Regions from separate parts of the Actinomadura sp. NTSP31 genome, predicted to be linked through region 1. Evidence: predicted binding sites of a transcription regulator. Region 1 holds the regulator's gene; each other region holds the start of a gene.

Region 1 (7,339 bases):
CCGCCGCAAGCTCGACCAGGCCTGACCCGGACGGACCATCCGGCCGGGGGCGGCAGACTGTAGAGGTGCCCTCTACGCTGCCCGACGGAGCCCCCGTACCCGCCGACGGAGCGCTGCCCGGCAGCGCCCTGCACGGCCTGGGCACACGGCCGTTCGCGTTCTACGTCCACGTGCCGTTCTGCGTGACGCGCTGCGGATACTGCGACTTCAACACCTACACGGCCACCGAACTCGGTCCGGGCGCGAGCCGCGACTCCTACGCCGACACCGCCATCGCCGAGGTCCGCATGGCGCGCAAGGTGCTCGGCGACGCGGACCTCCCCGTCCAGACGGTCTTCGTAGGCGGCGGTACGCCCACCCTGCTCTCGCCGGACGACCTGGGGCGCGTCCTCGCGGCCATCGACACCGAGTTCGGTCTCGCGCCCGGCGCCGAGGTCACCACCGAGGCCAACCCCGAATCGGTGGACGAGGCGTACGTGGCGAGGTTGCGCGAGGTCGGGTTCACCCGCGTCTCGTACGGCATGCAGAGCGCGCGCGAGCACGTCCTCGCCGTCCTGGAGCGCACCCACACGCCCGGCCGCGTCCCGCAGGTCGTCGAATGGACGCGCAAGGCGGGCTTCGAGCACATCAACCTCGACCTCATCTACGGGACGCCCGGGGAGACCGACGACGACTGGCGCGCGTCCCTGGAGGCCGCCCTCGCATGCGACCCCGACCACGTGTCCGCCTACGCGCTCATAGTCGAAGAGGGCACCCGCCTGGCGGCGCAGGTCCGGCGCGGTGAACTCGCCGCCCCGGACGACGACGCCATGGCCGACCGCTACCTGATCGCCGACGAGCTCCTGAGTGCGCACGGCCTGCACTGGTACGAGATCTCGAACTGGGCCTCGTCCCCCGAGGCCGCCTGCCGCCACAACGTCCTGTACTGGACGGCCGCGGACTGGTGGGGCGTCGGCCCGGGCGCGCACAGCCACGTCGGCGGCACCCGCTGGTGGAACGTCAAGCACCCCGCCGCCTACGCCGCGCGCCTCGCCGAGGGCACCACCCCCGCGCACGCGCGCGAGATCCTCGGCGCCGACGACCGCCGCATCGAGCGGATCATGCTCGAACTCCGCCTCGCCGACGGCTGCCCCGCCGACCTGCTGGACGACGGCGCCGTCCGGCGCGCCATCGCCGACGGCCTCATCGACCCGGCGCCCTACGAGCGGGGCCGCGCCGTCCTCACCCGCCGCGGCCGCCTCCTGGCCGACGCCGTGACCCGCGACCTGACCTGACCTGATCAGGACTGCGCCGGCGCCGTCACGAAGTCGATGAGCTCCTCCACGCGGCCGAGGAGGGCGGGTTCGAGGTCGGTGTAGGCGCCGACGGAGCCGAGGATGCGCTTCCAGGCCGCGCCCGTCTCGCAGTCCCAGCCGAGAGCCTCGACGACGCCCTCCTTCCACGGGACGCCGCGGGGGACGCGGGGCCAGGCGGGGATGCCGACGGCCGCGGGCTTGACGGCCTCCCAGATGTCGATGAACGGGTGGCCGGTCACCAGGACGTGCGGGGACGACACCCGGGCGGCGATCCGGCTCTCCTTGGACCCCGCCACGAGATGGTCGACCAGGACGCCGAGGCGGCGGCCCTCCTCGGGGCCGAACTCCTCGACGATGGCGGGCAGGTCGTCCACGCCCTCCAGGTACTCGACCACGACGCCCTCGACGCGCAGGTCGTGCCCCCAGATCTTCTCGACCAGCTCGGCGTCGTGGACGCCCTCCACGTAGATCCGGCTCTCCTTGGCGACCTGCGCGCGCAGCCCCTGGACCGCGATGGACCCGGACGCCGAGCGGGCCGGGGCGGCCGGCCCCGCGGCCGGCCGGACGAGGGTGACCGGCTTGCCGTCGATCAGGAACCCGGCCTTGGTCAGCGGGAACACCCGGCGCTTGCCGAACCGGTCCTCCAGCGTGACGCCGAACTTGTCGCAGCCGACCACGGCGCCGCAGAAGCCGCTGTCCGGGTCCTCGGCGACCAGCCCCGGCTCCGCCGGGATCTCGGGAATCCGCCCCTTGCGAGGCCTGCGCCAGTCCCCGCCGAGCACGTCGTTTCCGTACTTCTCGCTCCGCACGGCTCCGCACCCTAACGGGAAGGATAAGATCACGCAGCCGCGCGCCCTCGCGAGGGCGTCCGCGGACCCCCGGAACGTCCCCGCCGGGCCGTACACTTGGCACTCGGGAGTACGGAGTGCCAGCAACGCCCAGTCGGCGGTATATCTGGACGTGAGGACCTGTGGAAGGTGCAGAAGGAGGTGACCGGGTGCTTGACGACCGGAAGCTCGCGGTGCTGCGCGCCATAGTCGAGGACTACGTTTCGACGAACGAACCGGTGGGCTCCAAGGCCCTCGTGGACCGGCACAACCTCGGCGTGTCCTCGGCCACCATCCGCAACGACATGGCCGTGCTGGAGGAGCAGGGGTACATCGCCCAGCCGCACACCAGCGCGGGACGCGTCCCCACCGACAAGGGATACCGGCTGTTCGTCGACCGGCTGTCCACGATCAAGCCGCTGTCGATCGCGGAGCGCCGCGCGATCGAGACGTTCCTGTCCGGCGCCTACGACCTCGACGACGTCGTCGGCCGCACCGTCCGGCTGCTGGCGCAGCTGACGCGGCAGGTCGCGGTCGTGCAGTACCCGTCGCTGACCCGCTCGTCGGTGCGGCACGTGGAGCTGGTCCCGGTCGCCGAGGGCCGGCTGCTGCTCGTGCTGATCACCAACACCGGCCGGGTGGAGCAGCGCGTCATCGAGACGGGGGCGATCTCCGAGGAATCGGTGGGGCACCTGCGGGCGTTGCTCAATACGTGCCTGGACGGGCTGGGCTTCGGCGAGGTGCCCTCGGCCGTCGCGGACCTGCCGGACAAGGTGGGCCCGGACGAGCGGCCGGTCGCCGCCGCGGTCCTGTCGGTCCTGCTGGAGACGCTCGTCGAGAACCACGAGGAGAAGATCGTCTTCGCCGGGGCGGCGAACCTGGCCGCGGTCGACTTCTCGCAGAGCCTGCGGGAGGTGCTGGTGGCGCTGGAGGAACAGGTCGTGCTCATGCGGCTGCTCGGCGAGACCGGCGACTCCTCTACTCTTACGGTGCGGATCGGCACCGAGAACCCCGACGAGGGGCTCCGATCGACCTCGGTCGTCGCGGCCGACTACGGCGTCGGCGACCTCACCTTGGCCCGGCTCGGCGTACTCGGGCCGACACGCATGGATTACCCCGGCACGATGGGAGCGGTACGGGCAGTGGCACGCTACGTGGGACAGATCCTGGCGGGGTCGTAAGTGGCCAACGACTACTACGCGACCCTCGGCGTCCGCCGGGACGCCAGCGCCGACGAGGTCAAGAAGGCGTACCGGCGGCTCGCCCGCGAGCTGCACCCGGACGTCAACCCCGACCCGGAGACGCAGGAGAAGTTCAAAGAGATCACCCAGGCCTACGAGGTGCTCTCCGACCCCAAGAAGCGCGAGATGTACGACCTCGGCGCGGACCCGTTCGCGCCGGGCGGCGCGGGCGCGGGGGCCGGCGGCTTCGGCGGCGCCGGGTTCCCGTTCAGCGACATCATGGACGCCTTCTTCGGCACCTCGGCGTCCCGCGGCCCCCGGTCCCGGGCGCGCCGCGGCCGCAACGCGACGCTGCGCGTCGAGCTGGACCTGGCGGAGACCGCGTTCGGCACGACCCGCGAGCTGTCCATCGACACCGCGGTCGCCTGCGCCACCTGCGAGGGGTCGGGCTGCGCTCCCGGCACGCACCCGGAGACCTGCGACACCTGCCACGGCCGCGGCGAGGTCCAGCAGGTGCAGCGCTCCTTCCTCGGCCAGGTCATGACGGCCCGGCCGTGCCCCGCGTGCGGCGGGTTCGGCTCGGTGATCCGGCACCCGTGCACCGAGTGCTCCGGCGACGGCCGGGTCCGCACCCGGCGCACCGTCAAGGTCAAGATCCCGGCGGGCGTGGAGAACGGCATCCACATCCAGCTGGCCGGCGAGGGCGAGGTCGGCCCGGGCGGCGGCCCGCCCGGCGACCTGTTCCTGGAGATCGCCGAGAAGCCGCACCCGATCTTCGAGCGGGAGGGCGACGACCTGCACTGCACGGTCGAGATCCCGATGACCGCCGCCGCGCTCGGCACCAGCGTCACGGTCGAGACCCTGGACGCCGCCGAGGAGATCGACATCAAGCCCGGCACCCAGTCCGGCCAGGTCATCACGCTCTACAACCGGGGCGTGCGGCACCTCAACGAGAGCGGCCGCGGCGACCTGATGATCCACGTGAACGTGGAGACGCCGCACCGGCTCGACGAGGAGCAGGAGGAACTGCTGCGCCGGCTCGCCGCGCTGCGCGGCGAGGAGCGCCCGCCCGGCAAGTTCGCGCCGGGGCAGCGCGGCATGTTCTCGCGTCTGCGGGACGTTTTCAACCAGCACTGAAGAGCCACCGCGACGGCCTACCGCGAGGGCCGCGACGGCGTGCCGCCGGCCCCCGGCGGGCGCGCGGGCGGCGGCCCGGGGGGAGTGGGATGAGTCCGCCGGTGTTCCTCGCCGACCCGGGCCGGCTGCGCGCCGACCGGGTCGTGCTGGACGGCCCCGAGGGCCGGCACGCCGCCGCCGTGCGCCGGCTGCGGCCGGGCGAGCGCGTCGACCTGACCGACGGGGCCGGGCTGCTCGCCGAGTGCGTCGTCGCCGCCGCCGACCGCGCGTCCCTCACCCTGGACGTGCTGGCCCGCCGCGTCGAGCCGGCGCCCGCGCCGCGGCTCGTGGTCGTCCAGGCGCTGCCGAAGGGCGACCGGGGCGAGCTGGCGGTGGAGACCATGACCGAGGCCGGCGTCGACGAGATCGTCCCGTGGGCGGCGGCCCGGTGCGTCACCCGGTGGCGCCCGGAACGGCGGGAAAAGGCGCTCGGACGGTGGCGTGTGACCGCCCGCGAGGCCGCCAAGCAGGCCCGCCGCAGCCGGCTGCCGGAGGTGCCGGACCTCGCGTCCACCGCCGGCGTCGCCGACCTGATCGCCGCCGCGCCGCTCGCGCTCGTCCTGCACGAGGACGCCGAGGAGCGGCTGAGCGCCGTGCGGCCCCCCGCGGACGGCGACATCGTCCTGGTGGTCGGCCCGGAGGGCGGGATCGCCGAGGAGGAGCTCGATCGTTTCGCCGCCGCGGGCGGACGTCCCGTCCGGCTCGGCCCGACCGTCCTGCGCACCTCGACCGCCGGGGTCGCCGCCGCGTCCGTGCTGATGGCCGCCGCCGGCCGCTGGTGACCCGCGGCCGGCCTACCCACTGACCGCCCGGGCCGGACGGTCGGGCGCGCCCGGGCCGGACGGTCGGGCGGTCAGGGCGCGGAGGCGCCGGAACCCTCGTCGGCGGTGGTGGCCGGGGCGGTGCTGGCGGGCGGCGTCGGCTGCTCGGTCGGCTGCTCCGGCGTGGACGGCGGAGGCGTCGTCGGCGTCTGCGTCGGCGTCGGGCTCGTGGTCGGGCTGCCGCTCGGGCACGGCGACGCGGACGCCTTCGCGCCCTGTTTCGAGGAGCCGGACGACGGGGACGCCGTCGCGCCGGTGACCGCCGGCCCGGAGCCGCACGGCGTGGGCCCGGACGAGGTCGACGGGGACGACGACGCCGACGGGCTCGGCGACCCGGACGCGTCCGGCTGCGACGGCTTGGCGGAGCCGGGCACGATCGGGTTGCCCCGGGAGTCGAGGCGGTCGCCGGCGTGGGCGTCGCGGTCGTCGCCCGACGGCCCGTTGCTGCCGACCGAGTGCTGGATCAGGTCGATCGTGTGCGGCGCGGTCACGCCGAGGCCGGCTATCGCCACGGCGGCGGCCACGGCGAGCGCGGGCCGCGCCCAGGTCACGGCGAACCGGTCCAGCCCGTACCAGGCCGTGCCGAACCGCTCCATGCCGAACCAGCGCCGGCGGCGCGGGTCGGCGACGCGGGCCCGGATGCGCTCCAGGCCGTCGTCGGCGGGGGTGACCGAGTCCGCCTCCGCGTGCAGGGCGCGGCGGAGGATCTCGCCGTGCTCGTCGTGGGGGTCGGTGGTCATGAGAACTGCTCCAGGACGTTGCGTAGCGCGGTCATGCCGCGCGCCGTATGACTCTTCACGGCGCCTCGGGAGATCCCCATGGCGTTGGCGATCTCCGCTTCGGACAGATCGGCGTAGTAGCGCAGGACGAGCGCCTCCCGCTGGCGGGCGGGGAGCCGGGAGAGCGCGTCGATCACCGCCGAGCGCTCCAGCTCGCCGATCGCCCCGGCCTCCGCGCTCGGCGCGTCCGGCAGCCCCTTCGGGGCGTACTTCTCGACGACGGCGCGGTGCCGCAGCACCGATCGCGACCGGTTGACCACGGACTGGCGCAGGTACGACAGGGCCTTGTCGGGGTCGCGCAGGCGGCGCCAGCCGCCGTGCATCGCCACGAACGCGTCCTGGACGACCTCTTCGGCCGTCCCGGAGTCGCGCACGAGCATGGCGGCGAGACGCACGAGCGAGCGGTAGTTGGCGCTGTAGAGCGCGGTCACCGCCTGATCGGCGTCCCAGGCGACGGCCACGGCCCCCGCCGTTCCCCTGGCCACGAGGGTCTCGGTCACGTCAGTGGGACGCGCACCCTCGCCGTTGGGTTTACGAAAGGGCATGTTCTTGAGGACCTCGGTCACCTATCCGCCGCCTTCACCGTGCCCCGGCCGCCCATTCGGACGCCCCTCCGGGCCGGCATCGAATCGGGTTTCCCCCACCCGCGCGAGCGCGCGGCAACGCCCTCGGACCGGGGGGTACGCCCTGAGTTGACAACCTTAACCAGTGGCCGGTCGGAATCGGCTCGACAACCGGAGATCGACGCCGAAACCTTAGCGATCTTGGGGCGTCGCGGGCCATCCCCGCGACGGTCTCGATAGGATCTCGGACGCGGCCGGGGCCGCGCGGAGAGGGGAAAGATGACCGACTGCCTGTTCTGCAAGATCGTTTCCGGGGACGTGCCCGCCAAGGTCGTCCGGGACTCCGCGCGCGTGCTGGCGTTCCGCGACATCAACCCGCAGGCGCCCACGCACGTGCTGGTCATCCCCAAGGACCACCACCCGACGGCCGCCGAGCTGGCCGCCGCCGACCCCGCGCTGCTGGCCGAGGTGCTGGGCGAGGCGCACCGGGTCGCGGTGGACGAGGGGATCGACGGCACCGGCTACCGGATCGTCTTCAACACCGGTGCCCAGGCCGGCCAGACCGTGTTCCACGTGCACGCGCACGTGCTCGGCGGGCGTGGCCTGAACTGGCCGCCCGGCTGACCGCCCGGGGCCGGCCGCCGGCCGTCCCGCGGCCGCCGGGGCGCCGCGCGCCCGGCGGGCGCGCCCGAAAAGC
Region 2 (7,339 bases), on a different contig from region 1:
AGATGCCCGCCGTGGGGACCGACAGCATCGACGGTGCCTCTCTCGCGGAGGCCGGTGTACCGCTGGCCAACACCGCCGGTGCCAACGCGCGCGGAGTGGCCGAATGGGCTGTCGGCGCCGCGTTCGCGCTATGCCGCCATCTCGTCTGGGGTGACCGGCATGTGCGCGCGGGCGAATGGCCGCAGACGGAAGTGCTGGCGCGCGGGACGAGGGAGATCCACACACAGCGCGTGGGGGTCGTTGGCTTCGGGGCCATAGGCGCAGAGGCGGCGCGCCTGTTCCAGGTGCTCGGCTGTGAGGTCTCCTACTGGACGCGGCACCCGCGTGCATCGGCTTCGGTGACGTACAGGGAACTGGACGATCTGCTCGCCACTTCGGACATCCTGGTCCTCGCGCTACCGCTCACCGACGAGACACGCGGCCTCATAGGCCCGGAACGTCTCGCCCTACTCCCCGACAAGGCGCTGCTGGTGAACGTGGCGCGCGGCGGCATCGCGCCCGACGACGCCGTGCTCGCCGCGCTGGAGTCGGGACGTCTCGCCGGCGCGGCCCTGGACGTCTTCGACGAAGAGCCGCCACGGGCCGACCACCCCCTGCGCGCGCACGAGAACGTCCTGCTGTCCCCGCACGCCGCGGGCGGGACGACGCAGTCGCAGCGGAACATCGTGACGATGCTGCTGGACAACGTCACGCGGGCCGTCCAGGGACACGCGGTGCAGAACGTCGTCAACGGAGTGGATCCGCAGGTCAGACGGAGATAACGGACGTTCCAGACGTCCAGTTCATCAACCGCAAATGTGCATTTGACGCATGATTCTGTAGTATTGCTAAAAGTTCAACTTTGACGACCCCGAAGGGTGGGATGTGCATCTCGACATCTGGCTACTCCTCGGGGCCGTGCTCGTACTCAGCGCCATCGTCGCGGTCCGGCTGTCGCACAAGGCCGGCCTGCCGACCCTCCTGGCGTACATGGGCCTCGGCCTTCTCATCGGCGAGTCCGGTCCCCTCCACATCGACTTCGACAATGCCGAACTGGCCGAGACGCTCGGCCTCGCCGCCCTCGTCCTGATCCTCGCCGAGGGCGGTCTCACCACCAACTGGCGCCATGTGCGGCCGTCCGTGCCCGCAGCGCTCAGCGTGTCCACCATCGGCACACTGATCAGCATCGTGGTGGTGGCGCTCGCCGCCATGTGGCTGATCGGCATGGACTGGCGCCCGGCGTTCCTGCTGGCCGCCGTGCTCGCGCCCACCGACGCCGCCGCCGTGTTCTCGGTGCTGCGCCGGCTGCCGCTGCCGTCCCGGCTGACCGGGCTGCTGGAGGCCGAGTCCGGCTTCAACGACGCGCCCGTCGTCATCATCGTGGTGACGCTCAGCGCCAAGCACGGCGGTGCCCCCAACCTGGCCGAGCTCTTCGGCGTGATGGTGTACGAGCTGATCGCGGGCGGCCTGCTCGGCTTCGCGATCGGCTGGCTCGGGGCGCAGGCGCTGCGCCGCGTCGCCCTCCCGGCCTCCGGCCTCTACCCGATCGCCGTGTTGTCGCTGTCCGTCGGCTCCTACGGCGCCGCCACGCTGCTGCATGCGAGCGGCTTCCTGGCGGTCTATGTGAGCGCGCTAGTGCTCGGCAATGCCCGCCTGCCGCATCGTCCGGCCACGAGGGGCTTCGCCGAAGGCATCGGATGGCTGGCCCAGATCGGGCTCTTCGTGATGCTGGGCTTGCTGGCCTCCCCCAGCGCATTGCCCGGCCAGATCGTCCCGGCACTCGTCATCGGGTTCGTCCTGCTGCTCGTAGCGCGCCCCATCTCGGTCGTGCTGTCCTCTATCGGATTCAAGCTGTCGTGGGGCGAGAAGGTGTTCGCCTCATGGGCGGGGCTACGCGGAGCCGTCCCCATCGTCCTGGCCACCATCCCGATGGTGAAGGACGTCCCGAGCGCCGATCGCCTCTTCTCCATCGTCTTCAACATCGTCGTGGTGTTCACCCTCTTGCAGGGCCCCACGCTGCCGCTGGTCGCCCGCTGGTGCCGGCTGAAGAGCGATGAGGAGACCCGCGAACTGGACGTCGAGGCCGCGCCACTGGAGGAGCTCCATGCGGACCTCCTCGAAGTCCGCATCCCGCCCGACTCCATGTTGAGCGGGGTGGAGATCTTCGAGCTCCGATTGCCCGCCGGGGCGTCCATCACCCTCGTCGTAAGAGACGGATCGAGCTTCGTACCCGAACCCACCACGCCCCTGCAGCACGGCGACACCCTGCTGGTCGTGACCACCGACACCGTGCGCGAGACCACGGAGCGCCGGCTGCGCGCCATCAGCCGCCGCGGGAAGCTGGCAGGCTGGTTCGGCGAGACGGGCGTGTAGGCCGTGGCCGGGGTTCCGTACGGCCCTGCCACAGAAGGCTCACGGCGCTCGGGAACAGACCCGCGGTGAATCCTGTTGCAGCCATGGGTACCATTAGCAGTCATCTAGAGTGAGTGCCAGTCCGGGACGGCTCCGGGCTGAGTCAGCGAGGAGGAACCGTGCCGACGTATCAGTACGTTTGCACCGAGTGCGGCGAGCCTCTGGAGATCGTGCAGAAGTTCAGCGACGACGCGCTGACCGAATGCCCGGCGTGCAGCGGCAAACTCCGCAAGGTCTTCTCCGCCGCGGGGATCATCTTCAAGGGGTCGGGCTTCTACCGCACCGACAGCCGCGGCTCCAGCAAGTCGTCCTCGACCGTGGGGAGCTCGTCCAACGGGTCCAACGGCAACGGGTCGAACGGCTCGTCGGGCAGTGACTCCGGCAAGTCCGACTCGTCGTCGTCCTCGTCGTCGAGCGACTCCTCGTCGTCGTCTTCCAGCTCCTCGTCGAAGTCGTCTTCGTCCGAGAAGGTGGCCTGACCTCCGGGCACGTCCCGGCACCACCGCGCTTCACCGAGGCCGGAGGAACCCGCGCAGGGTCTCCTCCGGCCTTCGTCATTTTCTGGGCTCGCCCCCTGAGCCGATCCCTGGGGCTACCCCGAGCCGGACCCTGAGGCGTCCCCGAGATTTCGCGATATAACTTGCTTTCTCTCTTGTACCGAGAGACTCTAGTTGAGAGCAAGTAGTCGCGTCATATCGCGACTTCGCCGGACACTCTCAGGAGATCGACCATGCGCGCACAGAGCCAGGCTCCCCCCAGCACACCGGCCCGCCGGCTCGCCGGGCTGATCGCCGGCCGCCGCGGCAAATGGGCCGTCCTGGCCATCTGGGTCGTGCTGCTGGTCGCCCTCGGCCCGCTCGCCGGACGGCTCGCCGACGTGGAGAAGAACGACGCGGCGTCCTGGCTGCCCGCCAGCGCGGAGTCCACCCAGGTCGTCAAGCTGCAGGACGCCTTCCAGAAGGACGAGACGATGCTCGCCGTCATCGTCTACGAGCGTCCCGGCGGGATCACCGCCGCCGACCGCGCGAAGGCCGCCGCAAACGTGGCCGCCTTCGAGCGCCTCCCCGGTGCCGAGAAGGCGCGGGGCCCGATCCCGGCCGAGGACGGCCGGGCTCTGGAGACCCTCGTCCCGATCAACAGCGACGACGTGACCGACGCCGTCGACCAGGCCCGCGACATCGTCAAGCGGGCCCCGCCGGGGCTGTCCGCGCACGTCACCGGGCCCGCGGGCGCCGGCTCCGACCAGTTCGGCGTGTTCCAGAGCCTCGACGGGTTCCTGCTGATGGCCGCCGGCATCGTCGTGATCGTCCTGCTGCTGATCATCTACCGCAGCCCGATGCTGTGGTTCATCCCGGTGCTCAGCGCCGTCTTCGCCCTGGGGCTCGCCCAGTCGGTGGTGTACCTGCTGGCCAGGTACGCCGACCTGACCGTCAACGGGATGAGCTCCGGCATCATGACCGTGCTGGTGTTCGGCGTCGCCACCGACTACGCCCTCCTGCTCGTCGCCCGCTACCGCGAGGAACTGCACCGGCACGAGGACCGGCACGAGGCCATGGCGTTCGCGCTGCGCCGCGCCGCGCCCGCCGTCATCGCGTCCGCCGCCACCGTCGCCGTCGGCCTGCTGTGCCTGCTGCTCGCCGACCTGAACTCCACCGCCGGGCTGGGCCCGGTCGCCGCTGCCGGTGTCCTCACCGCGCTCGGCGCGATGGTCACCCTCCTGCCGGCCCTCCTCGTCATCTTCGGCCGCTGGGTGTTCTGGCCGCTCGTCCCGCGCTACGACGCCAAGTACCTGGAGCCGGAGGCGTACGAGGCCGAGCACGGTATCTGGTCGCGCGTGGCGGCACTCGTGGCCCGGCGCTCACGCGTGCTCTGGCTGACCACCGGGGTCCTCCTCGTCGGCCTTACCTTCGGCCTAGGTTCGCTCAAGGCCGACGGTCTCTCCAACGCCGGGCAGTTCACCGGACGCCCCGACTCGATCGCCGGGCAGGAGGCCGTCGCCCGGCACTACCCCGCCGGTTCCGGGTCCCCGGCCGTCGTCATAGCGAAGGCGTCCGCAGCGCCCCAAGTCGCCGCAGCGGCGGAGCACACCGCGGGTGTCGCCCAGGTCGGCCCGCCCGCCCACGCCAACGGGCGCGTCATGTACGAGGCGACCCTGCGGGCCCCTGCGGACAGCAAGGCGGCCGAGCAGACCATCGACCGGCTCCGGGACGCGGTGCACGCCGTCCCGTCCGCGGACGCGAAGGTGGGCGGCACCACCGCCACGTCCCTGGACACCAAGCGGGCCTCCGCACGCGACAACAAGGTCATCTTCCCGATCGTGCTGGGCGTCATCTTCGTCATCCTTGTCCTGCTGCTGCGCGCGCTGGTGGCGCCGCTGCTGATGATGGGCACCGTCGTCCTGTCGTTCCTGGCCTCGCTCGGCGCGTGCGCCCTCATCTTCCGGCACGGCTTCGGCTTCGAGGGCACCGACACCGGGTTCCCCCTGCAGGCGTTCACGTTCCTGGTGGCGCTCGGGGTCGACTACAACATCTTCCTCATGCACCGGGTGCGGGAGGAGTCGCAGGTCCTCGGCACGCGGCGCGGCATCCAGCGCGGCCTCACCGTCACCGGCGGGGTCATCACGTCGGCGGGCGTGGTGCTGGCGGCCACGTTCGGCGCGATGGCGACGCTGCCGCTGGTGTCCATGGTGGAGATGGGCTTCGTGGTCGCGTTCGGCGTCCTGTTCGACACGCTGATCGTCCGGTCGCTGCTGCTTCCCGCCCTGTCGCACGACCTCGGACGGCGGATCTGGGCGCCGGGCCGGCTCGCCGGGAGCGAGACGTCCTCGGGCCGGTCCAGGGTCCTCGACCGGGTCGGCTGACGCCGGGCGGACGGGACCGGGAGGGGTCCGGCGAGCGCCGGGCCCCTCCGCCGCGTCCGCCGATCATGAAGTTATCCACAATCGGCGGCCGATCCGCCGCGGGCGCCCGGCGCTGGTTAGTGTCGGCGGCATGTCCACCAACTCGCAGCCCACGGCCGAGATCGCGGTCATCGGCGGTTCCGGCTTCTACTCCTTCCTCGACGACGTCGAGGAGGTGCGCGTCGACACCCCCTACGGCCCGCCGAGCGACGCCATCGCCGTCGGCGAGCTCGCCGGGCGCCGCGTCGCGTTCGTCCCCCGGCACGGCCGCGACCACCGCTTCCCGCCCCACAAGATCCCCTACCGGGCCAACCTGTGGGCGCTGCGGTCGCTGGGCGTCCGGCAGGTCCTCGCGCCCAGCGCGGTCGGCTCCCTGACCCCCGACCTCGGGCCCGGCACGCTCGCCGTCCCCGACCAGCTCGTCGACCGGACGTCCGGGCGCGCGCAGACCTACTACGACGAGGGCGCCGCGATCCACGTCTCCTTCTCCGACCCGTACTGCCCGGTCGGCCGGCGCACCGCGGTCGACGCCGCGCACGCCGCCGGATGGCCGCCCGTCGACGGCGGCACGCTCGTCGTCATCGAGGGCCCCCGCTTCTCCACCCGGGCCGAGTCCCGCTGGTTCGCGGGCCAGGGCTGGACCCTCGTCGGGATGACCGGCCACCCCGAGGCCGTGCTCGCCCGCGAGCTGGCCCTCTGCTACACCCCGCTCTGCCTCGTCACCGACCTCGACGCCGGCATCGAGGAGGGCGAGGGCGTCACGATGGACGAGGTGCTCCGGGTGTTCGGCGAGAACATCGGCCGGCTCCGCGACGTGGTCGCCGACGTGGTCAAGGCGCTGCCCGCCGACCGCGGCTGCGCCTGCCCCGCGGTCCTGGACGGCATGCGACTGCCCCTGGAGTTGCCGTGAACGCACGCGCGGCCCGGCTGCGGCGGCCGCTCGCGGCGCTGTTCGCCGCGGCCGCCGCGGGCCTGGCCCTCACCGCGCTGCGGCCAGGCCCGGCGGCGTCCGTCCGCGTCCTGGCGGCGGCCCGCGACCTGCCCGCCGGCACCGCGCTCGGCACCTCCGACCTGCGCGCCCTCGACCTGCCGCCCCCGGCCGTCCCGGCGGGCGCGGTGCGCTCCGGCGCGGCCGGGCGCGTCCTCGCCGGGCCGATGCGGCGGGGCGAGCCGCTCACCGACGCCCGCCTGGTCGGCGACGGCCTCCTGCGCGGCTACGGCCCCGGCACGGTCGCCGCGCCCGTCCGGATCGCCGACGCCGCCAGCGCCCGCCTCCTGCACTCCGGCGACCGCGTCGACGTGCTGGCCGGCCCGCCGTCCGCCGGCCCCGACATGCCCCGCGAGGACGACCGGTGGGGCGAGGCCCGCGTGGTCGTGTCCGGCGTCCCCGTGGTGACCGTCCCCCGCCGGCACGACGAGAGCGGCCAGGAGGGCGCCCTCGTGGTCCTCGCGACCGACCGCGCGCAGGCCCAGGCCCTCGCCGGCGCGGGCTCCGCCCTCTCCATCACCATCACCTGCTCCTGAACGCCCCGGCGCCGGACGGCACCGACTTGGCGCAAGGCGTGAGCTTTCATTACCATCCGTAGCCGTTCCGGTCCGGCACCACCGGACGGAGCACGGGTGACATTGCGCATGCGGGAGTTACGAAACCGTCCTATCAGGGCAAACACGGCGTGGACCGGCCGCGCCCCTCCCCCGCGCGCCCAGAGCCGATCCTCGCAGGAGGCCGTCCGACGGGACGCGCCTCACCGACCCCCCGGGAGCACACATGGGCGGATTCAAGAAATTCCTCTTCCGCGGAAACCTCGTCGAACTCGCCGTCGCGTTCGTCGTCGGCGCCGCGTTCGCCTCGCTGGTCAAGGACTTCGCGAACTCCTTCATCACCCCGCTGATCGCGCTGCTCGGCGGCAAGCCCGACTACACCCGCCTGGCGGTGACGATCGACGGCACCAGGTTCCCGTACGGGATCTTCGTCACCTCGGCGATCGCCTTCATCATCACCTCGGCGGTCGTGTACTTCCTCGTCGTGCTGCCGACCACGAAGCTGAT
Region 3 (7,339 bases), on a different contig from region 1:
CACGTCGTCGAAGGTCAGGCCCTGCGGGAGGAACTTGGCGGGCTCGGCGGCGGGGTTCATGGTTGCCTTCCCTTGTGGTGGCATCGAGTGGCGGCGGTATCCGGCCAGGTCACGGCGACCCTGTCCCCATGGTAGGCCGTCGTCCCGCGCCGGGACCGGCTGTTGCGGACACCGGGCACGTGTCCTTGATGACACCCCGTAACGCGCGCCGCGCCCGCCCGCATTCCCCGCCGGACGGGACCTCCCCGCCCCGGATGCGCCGCGGCGCCGGGCACGCAGGGTAGTTGTTCGCGCACGGAGGAGACCGGGGGGTGCACCTGGCGGGGCGGTGCGCAGTAGCGTGGACTCGTGCACGACGATGCCCCGCTCGACCCGTTCGCCGGAGACCCGGAGGATCCGGCGGCGTCGCTCGGCGACCCCCGCGAGGAGGCCGCCCCGCTGAGCGTGGCCGAGCGCGAGGACGTGCTGGCCGACCTCGCCGACCTGGAGGTCTTCCGGGCGCTGCTGGAGCCGCTCGGGGTCCGCGGCCTCACCGTCGACTGCGCCGACTGCGGCAAGCTGCACTACATCGACTGGGACCTGCTGCACGGCAACCTGCGCCACCTGCTCGACCAGGGGCTGCCCCGGGTGCACGAACCCGCCCTGTCCCCCGACCCCGTCGACTACGTGAGCTGGGAGTACGCCCGCGGCTACGTCGACGGCGTGATCGACAGCGAAGAGGGCCGCGACGAGAACTGACCGGCGTCCGGAACGAAGCGGAAGCCGACGGTCGGTCGCCCTTGCCGGGAGTCTTAGGGGGCGCCCCCCAAGAAAGTGACTCAGCCCTGGTCGGGGGCTTCGTAGTGGTGCATGCGCTTTTCGGCGCGTCTGCGGATGTCCTCGATGGTGCGGCGCGTGTCGTCGTCGGACGGGGCGGACGGGCGGACCGTCGGGGTGACGCGCGGCGCCCGCGTGCGGTGCGGCGCGGCGCGGTGCGGGCGGCCGGGGGCACGGAGGAGGTGCTCCAGGTTCCGTTTGATGCGGTCGTAGTCCTGGTGGCCCGCGTCCTCGGCGGCGGGAGTTCCGGTGGCGGGGCCGGCCGGAGCGGGCGCGGACGAAGGCGCGGGCGCCTTGGCGCCGGAGGTCTGCGGCGTGCGGAGCGGGGCGTGGGTGCCCGCGTCGATGTCCCTGGCGCCGGGTTCGGCGCGGCCGGTCACGCCGGCGCCGGCGGGCGGGGACGCCGCGGCGCGGTCGGTGACGCCGCCGCCGGCGGCGGCGACGCCGGTGCTGGCCAGCACCGCGCCGGCGACGCCGAGCGCGACGATGGTGCGGGGCCCGCGGCGGCGCGGCCCGGGGCCGGGGGTGGACGGCGGCGCGCCGGGGCCCGGGTCGGGCGGGGCGGCGGCGTCGCGTCCGGAGCCGGGTTCGTCGACGTCGGCGATCAGCGCGCGCAGCAGCCGGACGGCCGGGTCGGCCGCGCCCTCCTCGTCGGGGCGGGCGTGCTCGGCGGCGGGACGGTCAGCCGGAGAACGGGCGGCGGAGCCGGCAGCGCGCCGCGCCGCCAGCGCGTCGATGATCGCGTCGGTACGGCGCACCGCGCCGAGGTCGGCGAGCAGGGTCACCGCCGGGGCCGGCGGCCGGCCGGCCGGCTCGCGGGTCCCGCCGCGGTGCGAAGGCCCGACCGGATCCGGGGCGCCAGGGCTCCGCTCCGTCAAGCGATCGACTCCTCTCTGGCCATCGCGCGGAGCCGGGCCAGGGCCCGGTGCTGCGCGACCCGTACCGCCCCCGCGGACATGCCCAGCACATTACCGGTCTCCTCCGCCGACAGGCCCGCCACCACGCGCAGCAGGACCAGCTCGCGCTGGTGTTCGGGGAGCCGCGTGAGCAGGTCGCGGGCGCGCTGCGCCTCGATGTAGCGGACCACCGTCTCCTCGGGACCGGGACGGTCGTCGGGGCCGTCCGGCAGGTCCTCGGTGGGCACGGCCGCGCGGACCGCGCTGCGCAGCGCGTCCGCGATCTTGTGCGCGGCGATGCCGAAGACGAAGGACGCGAACGGCCGGCCCATGTCGCGGTAGCGGGGCAGCGCCGACAGCACCGCGATGCAGACCTCCTGGGCCACGTCGTCGGCGATGTGGTACTGCCCGGAGACCCGGCCGAGCCGGGCGCGGCAGTACCGCACGATCATCGGGCGGACCTCGGCGATGAGCACCTCGATGGCGCCCGGGTCGCCCTGCACGGCGAGGTTGGCCAGTTCCCTGAGGTCGCCGCCGCCCTCGTTCGCCGCCCGCAGCACGCGCATCCGGCGGCCGGTGTCGTGGCGCGGCGGAGGGGCCGGTCCTCCCGAGGGCTCGGCAGCGCGCGCGGTCATGGTCCCGGCGTAGCTTCCCTCGGTCACGTCAAGCATGATGCCCAGCACCGCCGGGCGTGTCGCCACTGTCGTCGGCAACGGAATGGTCACAGTGCGGGGACGAGGACGAAAATACCACGCATTGCGGTCAGCCGACCGCCCAGAGTGCCGAAATCGTCCCTCCGGCGCCGAAGATCCGGCGGGACGGCGAAGGCCCCCGCCCGGTGAGGGGCGGGGGCCGACACGATCTTCTGGGGCGGGCGAGCCGCACGCCCGCCCCAGGGGAAGATCAGTGGCCGTGACCGTGGCCGTGCCCGTGGCCGCCGGCCGCCGGCTCCTCGTCCTCGGGCTTCTCCACGACGAGCGCCTCGGTGGTGAGCAGCATGCCCGCGATCGACGCGGCGTTGGTGACGGCCGAACGGGTCACCTTCACCGGGTCGATGACGCCCTGGGCGATCAGGTCGCCGTACTCGCCGGTGGCGGCGTTGTAGCCGTGGCCCGGCTGCAGCTCCTGCACCTTGGAGACGACGACGTAGCCCTCCTGGCCGGCGTTCTCGGAGATCCAGCGCAGCGGCTCGACCAGCGCGCTGCGGACCGCGGCGGCGCCGGTGGCCTCGTCGCCGGACAGGCCGAGGGCGTCGAAGCCCTCCTTGGCCACGTGCACCAGCGCGCTGCCGCCGCCGGACACGATGCCCTCCTCGATCGCCGCGCGGGTCGCCGAGATGGCGTCCTCGAGGCGGTGCTTCTTCTCCTTCAGCTCCACCTCGGTGGCGGCGCCGACGCGCAGCACGCAGACCCCGCCGGCCAGCTTGGCCAGCCGCTCCTGCAGCTTCTCGCGGTCCCAGTCGGAGTCGGAGTTCTCGATCTCGACCTTGATCTGGTTGACGCGCGCGTTGATCTCGTCCGCGGAGCCCTCACCGTCGACGATGGTGGTGGCGTCCTTGGTGACGGTGATGCGGCGGGCGCGGCCGAGGTCCTCCAGGCCGATCGAGTCGAGCTTGAGGCCGATGGCCTCGCTGACGACCTGGCCGCCGGTGAGGGTGGCCATGTCGCCCAGCATCGCCTTGCGGCGGTCGCCGAAGCCCGGCGCCTTGACGGCGACGGAGGTGAAGGTGCCGCGGATCTTGTTGGCGACGAGCAGCGCCAGGGCCTCGCCCTCGACGTCCTCGGCCACGACCAGCAGCGGCTTCTTGGTCTGGGCGACCTTCTCCGCCAGCGGCAGGAACTCCTGCACGTTGGAGATCTTGCCGTCCACGATGAGCACGTAGGCGTCCTCCAGGACGGCCTCCATGCGCTCGGGGTCGGTGACCATGTGCGGGGACAGGTAGCCCTTGTCGAACTGGAGGCCTTCGGTGAACTCCAGCTCGAGGCCCATGGTGTGGGCCTCCTCGACGGTGATGACGCCGTCCTTGCCGACCTTGTCGAACGCCTCGGCGATCAGCTCGCCGATCTGCGCGTCCTGCGCGGAGATGGTGGCGACGTGCGCGATCTCGCCCTTCTCGTCGACCTCGCGGGCCGACTTCAGGAGCTGGTCGGACACGTACTGGGCGGCCGCGTCGATGCCGCGCTTGAGGCTGAGCGGCGAGGCGCCGGCGGCCACGTTGCGGACGCCCTCGCGGACCAGGGCCTGCGCGAGGACGGTCGCCGTGGTGGTGCCGTCGCCCGCGATGTCGTTGGTCTTGGTCGCCACTTCCTTGGCGAGCTGGGCCCCGAGGTTCTCGTAGGGGTCCTCCAGCTCCACCTCGCGGGCGATGGTGACGCCGTCGTTGGTGATGGTCGGCGCGCCGAACTTCTTGTCGATGACGACGTTGCGGCCGCGCGGGCCGATCGTCACCTTGACGGCGTCCGCGAGAGCGTTGACGCCGCGCTCAAGAGCCCGGCGAGCGTCCTCCTCGAACTCCAGGATCTTCGCCATGGGGATACTCCTATGTCACGCGATCCGCCCCGGCCGCCCCGCCGGTGGGCGGCGCGGGCCGGGGCGGGCGCATCACGTCTCGGTGATTACTTCTCGATGACCGCGAGCACGTCGCGGGCCGAGAGGACGAGGTACTCCTCGTTGTTGTACTTGACCTCGGTGCCGCCGTACTTGCTGTACAGCACGATCTCGCCGACCTTGACGTCGACGGGGACGCGCTCGCCCTTGTCGTCGACGCGGCCCGGGCCGACGGCGAGGACGGTGCCCTCCTGGGGCTTCTCCTTGGCGGTGTCCGGGATCACCAGGCCGGAGGCGGTGGTGGTCTCGGCCTCAAGCGGCTGGACGACGATGCGGTCCTCGAGCGGCTTGAGAGCAACCTTGGTGGCGGTCGTCACGATCTGACCTCCCCTTCGATTGGTCCTCGGCCGGCCATGGCTGGCCGACCGGCACATGTGACAGAAGAGGCGACCCTGGACCGGCCTGTCGTCGCGGGTGCCAGACCGAACCTTTGTCGCTGTGTTGGCACTCTCGAGCTGAGAGTGCCAGTCGTGAGACTATGCCGTGCCCGTTTGCCCGTCAACACGGACACGGACGCACGCCCCCCGGCGTTCCGGGCCGTTCACCCGCCGATCATCCGCGCGCCGCGGCCGATACCGTCCAGGCATGGACATCGCGTCGTTCCGGGAGCTGCTCGGCCCCGCCGGCCAGGCACTTCTCGCGGAGGCGGGCGAAGCGGACGTCTCGGAGGCGGGGCTGCTGGGCACCGCGTCCCGGCTGCGCGAGCGGTACGGGGCGGACCTCGTGGCGGCGGCGCTGACCCAGGTGCGGCTCCGGCGGCGCGCGGAGGCCAAGTTCGGCCCCGACGCGGGCCGCATGTACTTCACGCAGGCGGGGCTGGAGCAGTCGACGCGCGCGAACGTCGCGGCGCATCGCGCGCGGCGGTTCGCCACCGTGCTGCCCTCCGGCGCGCGCGTCCTGGAACTGGGGTGCGGCATCGGTGCCGACCTTACGGCGCGTTCCAGGGTGGGTCTTACCGGAGACGGCGTCGAGCGCGATCCGCTGACGGCCGAAGTGGCGAAGGCCAACGTGACGGCTCTCGAGTTGGACGGCCTCGCGCGCGTGCGCGTAAGCGATGCCGTGGAAGAGGACCCGGACGGGTACGCCGCCGTGTTCGCCGACCCCGGACGCCGGACGGCCCGGGGCCGCGTCTTCGACCCCCGCTCCTACGAACCGCCGCTGGACACCGTCCTGGATCTCGCGGGGCGGGCGCCCGCCGCCTGCGTCAAGGTCGCGCCCGGCATCCCGCACGAGGCGGTGCCCGAGGGCGCGGAGGCGGAGTGGGTGTCGGTCGGCGGCGACGTCAAGGAGGCCGCCCTGTGGCTGGGCGGCCTCGCCGGAGAGGTCGGACGCCGCGCCACGCTCCTGCCGCCCGATGGGGACGCGTGCACGCTGGTCCCGGCGGCCGGGCTGGGCGATCCGGACGTCCGCCCGTGGGGCCGCTACCTCTACGAACCGGACGGGGCCGTCATCCGGGCCCATCTCGTGGCGGAGGTCGCGGACCTGGTCGGCGGCGGGCTCGCCGACCCGCGCATCGCCTACGTCACCTCCGACGAGCTGCGCCCGACGCCGTTCGCGTCCGCGTACGAGGTCGAGGACGTGCTGCCGTTCTCGGTGAAGCGCATCAAGGCCGAGCTGCGGCGCCGGGAGGCCGGCGTGCTGACGGTCAAGAAGCGCGGGTCGGCGGTCGACGTCGACCGGCTCCGCCGCGACCTCGGCTTCGGCGGGCGGCGGGGCGGGTACGGCGCCGCCGAGGCGACGGTGGTGGTGACGCGGGTCGGCCGCGACCCGGTCGCGCTGCTCGCCCGTCCCGTCCGCGCGGCCGACCCGCCCAGGGAGGGCCGCGCCCGCTAAACGGTCCAAAGATCTTCCGCGCGGCACCGCAACGCCAAGGGCGCCCGCGCGACGCACCATGCCCGCGCAAATCATTAGCCCTTTCCGGCATTGCGTTCACCAGGGATTACGGGTGCCCGGCAAGGCGGTTGCGGCGGGCGACCAAACGGCGTTCCGAGATCAACGGGCGGGGAAACACCAAGGCAGGTTCAGCGATCGGGTTCCGGGCTCCCACGAATGCCGGGCCGGAATGGCGCCCGGCCCGGCGGGCGGCGCCGCGTCCGGCCGGTGCGCGCCGGCGGGCGGCACCGGGAAGGCGGCGCGGGAACTGCCGATGTTGGACGAGATGTACGGACAGACTGCCCGCCGCGAGCCGTCCGGCGGCGGGCGGCGCAACGGCCGGGCAGCGGAACCGATCCCCACAATTGCCCAGAAGCCCTCGAATCACGGATATCACCGTATGGCCGGTGATCACCGTCAATCCCCGCCAGTGGGATAACAGGCGCATTCCGCAGAACCCGCGACGTTCCCTGCTACCCGTTATAGCGGCGCTTCACACGCACTACAGTGGCGACTTCACGATTCATTGCCGTGCGCCATTTCGACGCGTCCGGCACACGAAGGAGCATCGGGTGGAAACGAATCACAACTTCCTGCAGACGGGGGGTCAACCGGTCTCGGATCGGATGCGGGAGTTGCTCGCCCGTGCGGCGCAGGACCACGTCTATGAACAGCGCTCACAGGGTCAGGTCCTGGACGAGATCCGCCAGCGGCTGGAGGGTATGGAGTGGCTGCTCCGCGAGGTCCGCGAGCGCGAGATCAGCGGGCTGACCGGGCAGCTCGACACCGTGCGCGGGCAGGTCGACGAGCTGGTCGGCAAGCCCCCGGAGTGGGCCGAGGGGCTGGCCGAGCACATCGACGGCCTCGGCGAGCGGGTCAAGCCGGTCGCCGAGCTGCCCGCGCTGTGGGCCGACGTCGGCGTCGTCGCCGAGAACGTCGACGAGGGCCTGACCCGCATCCAGGCCGTCCTGGACTCCGCGCAGCACATCACCGACGCCACCCAGCAGGCGTCGCAGCGCATGGAGGAGATGACCAAGCGGCTGGACAAGCTCCAGGGCAGCATGGAGGCCGCGTCCGTCCGCTTCAACCGGCTGGACAAGTCGCTGGCCGAGCTCGGGCACCGGTCCGAGCGGCTGGAGCACTCGATC

The links. Region 1 encodes HrcA, which represses chaperone genes, less so after heat shock. Its sites were predicted from a motif close to TTGGCACTCTCNNNNNGAGAGTGCCAA; they were not measured.
Region 2: the regulator HrcA is predicted to act here: its motif matches at 2,446-2,472, upstream of ACA514_RS06610 (FmdB family zinc ribbon protein).
Region 3: the regulator HrcA is predicted to act here: its motif matches at 4,761-4,787, upstream of groES (co-chaperone GroES).

What each region holds. Positions count from the first base shown of each region.
Region 1 is NZ_JBGNUT010000040.1:61,611-68,949, forward strand. It holds gene ACA514_RS42970 (hypothetical protein) at 1-25, shown strand, start outside; gene hemW (radical SAM family heme chaperone HemW) at 66-1,274, shown strand; gene ACA514_RS42980 (DUF3097 domain-containing protein) at 1,280-2,104, opposite strand; gene hrcA (heat-inducible transcriptional repressor HrcA) at 2,293-3,303, shown strand; gene dnaJ (molecular chaperone DnaJ) at 3,304-4,440, shown strand; gene ACA514_RS42995 (16S rRNA (uracil(1498)-N(3))-methyltransferase) at 4,530-5,261, shown strand; gene ACA514_RS43000 (hypothetical protein) at 5,333-6,040, opposite strand; gene ACA514_RS43005 (SigE family RNA polymerase sigma factor) at 6,037-6,624, opposite strand; gene ACA514_RS43010 (histidine triad nucleotide-binding protein) at 6,922-7,266, shown strand.
Region 2 is NZ_JBGNUT010000003.1:297,776-305,114, forward strand. It holds gene ACA514_RS06600 (2-hydroxyacid dehydrogenase) at 1-761, shown strand, start outside; gene ACA514_RS06605 (potassium/proton antiporter) at 865-2,352, shown strand; gene ACA514_RS06610 (FmdB family zinc ribbon protein) at 2,511-2,870, shown strand; gene ACA514_RS06615 (MMPL family transporter) at 3,122-5,251, shown strand; gene ACA514_RS06620 (S-methyl-5'-thioadenosine phosphorylase) at 5,382-6,200, shown strand; gene ACA514_RS06625 (RcpC/CpaB family pilus assembly protein) at 6,197-6,814, shown strand; gene mscL (large conductance mechanosensitive channel protein MscL) at 7,059-7,339, shown strand, end outside.
Region 3 is NZ_JBGNUT010000024.1:28,518-35,856, forward strand. It holds gene guaB (IMP dehydrogenase) at 1-60, opposite strand, end outside; gene ACA514_RS33110 (DUF5319 domain-containing protein) at 349-738, shown strand; gene ACA514_RS33115 (hypothetical protein) at 819-1,694, opposite strand; gene ACA514_RS33120 (sigma-70 family RNA polymerase sigma factor) at 1,691-2,278, opposite strand; gene groL (chaperonin GroEL) at 2,616-4,241, opposite strand; gene groES (co-chaperone GroES) at 4,328-4,639, opposite strand; gene ACA514_RS33135 (SAM-dependent methyltransferase) at 4,905-6,152, shown strand; gene ACA514_RS33140 (hypothetical protein) at 6,764-7,339, shown strand, end outside.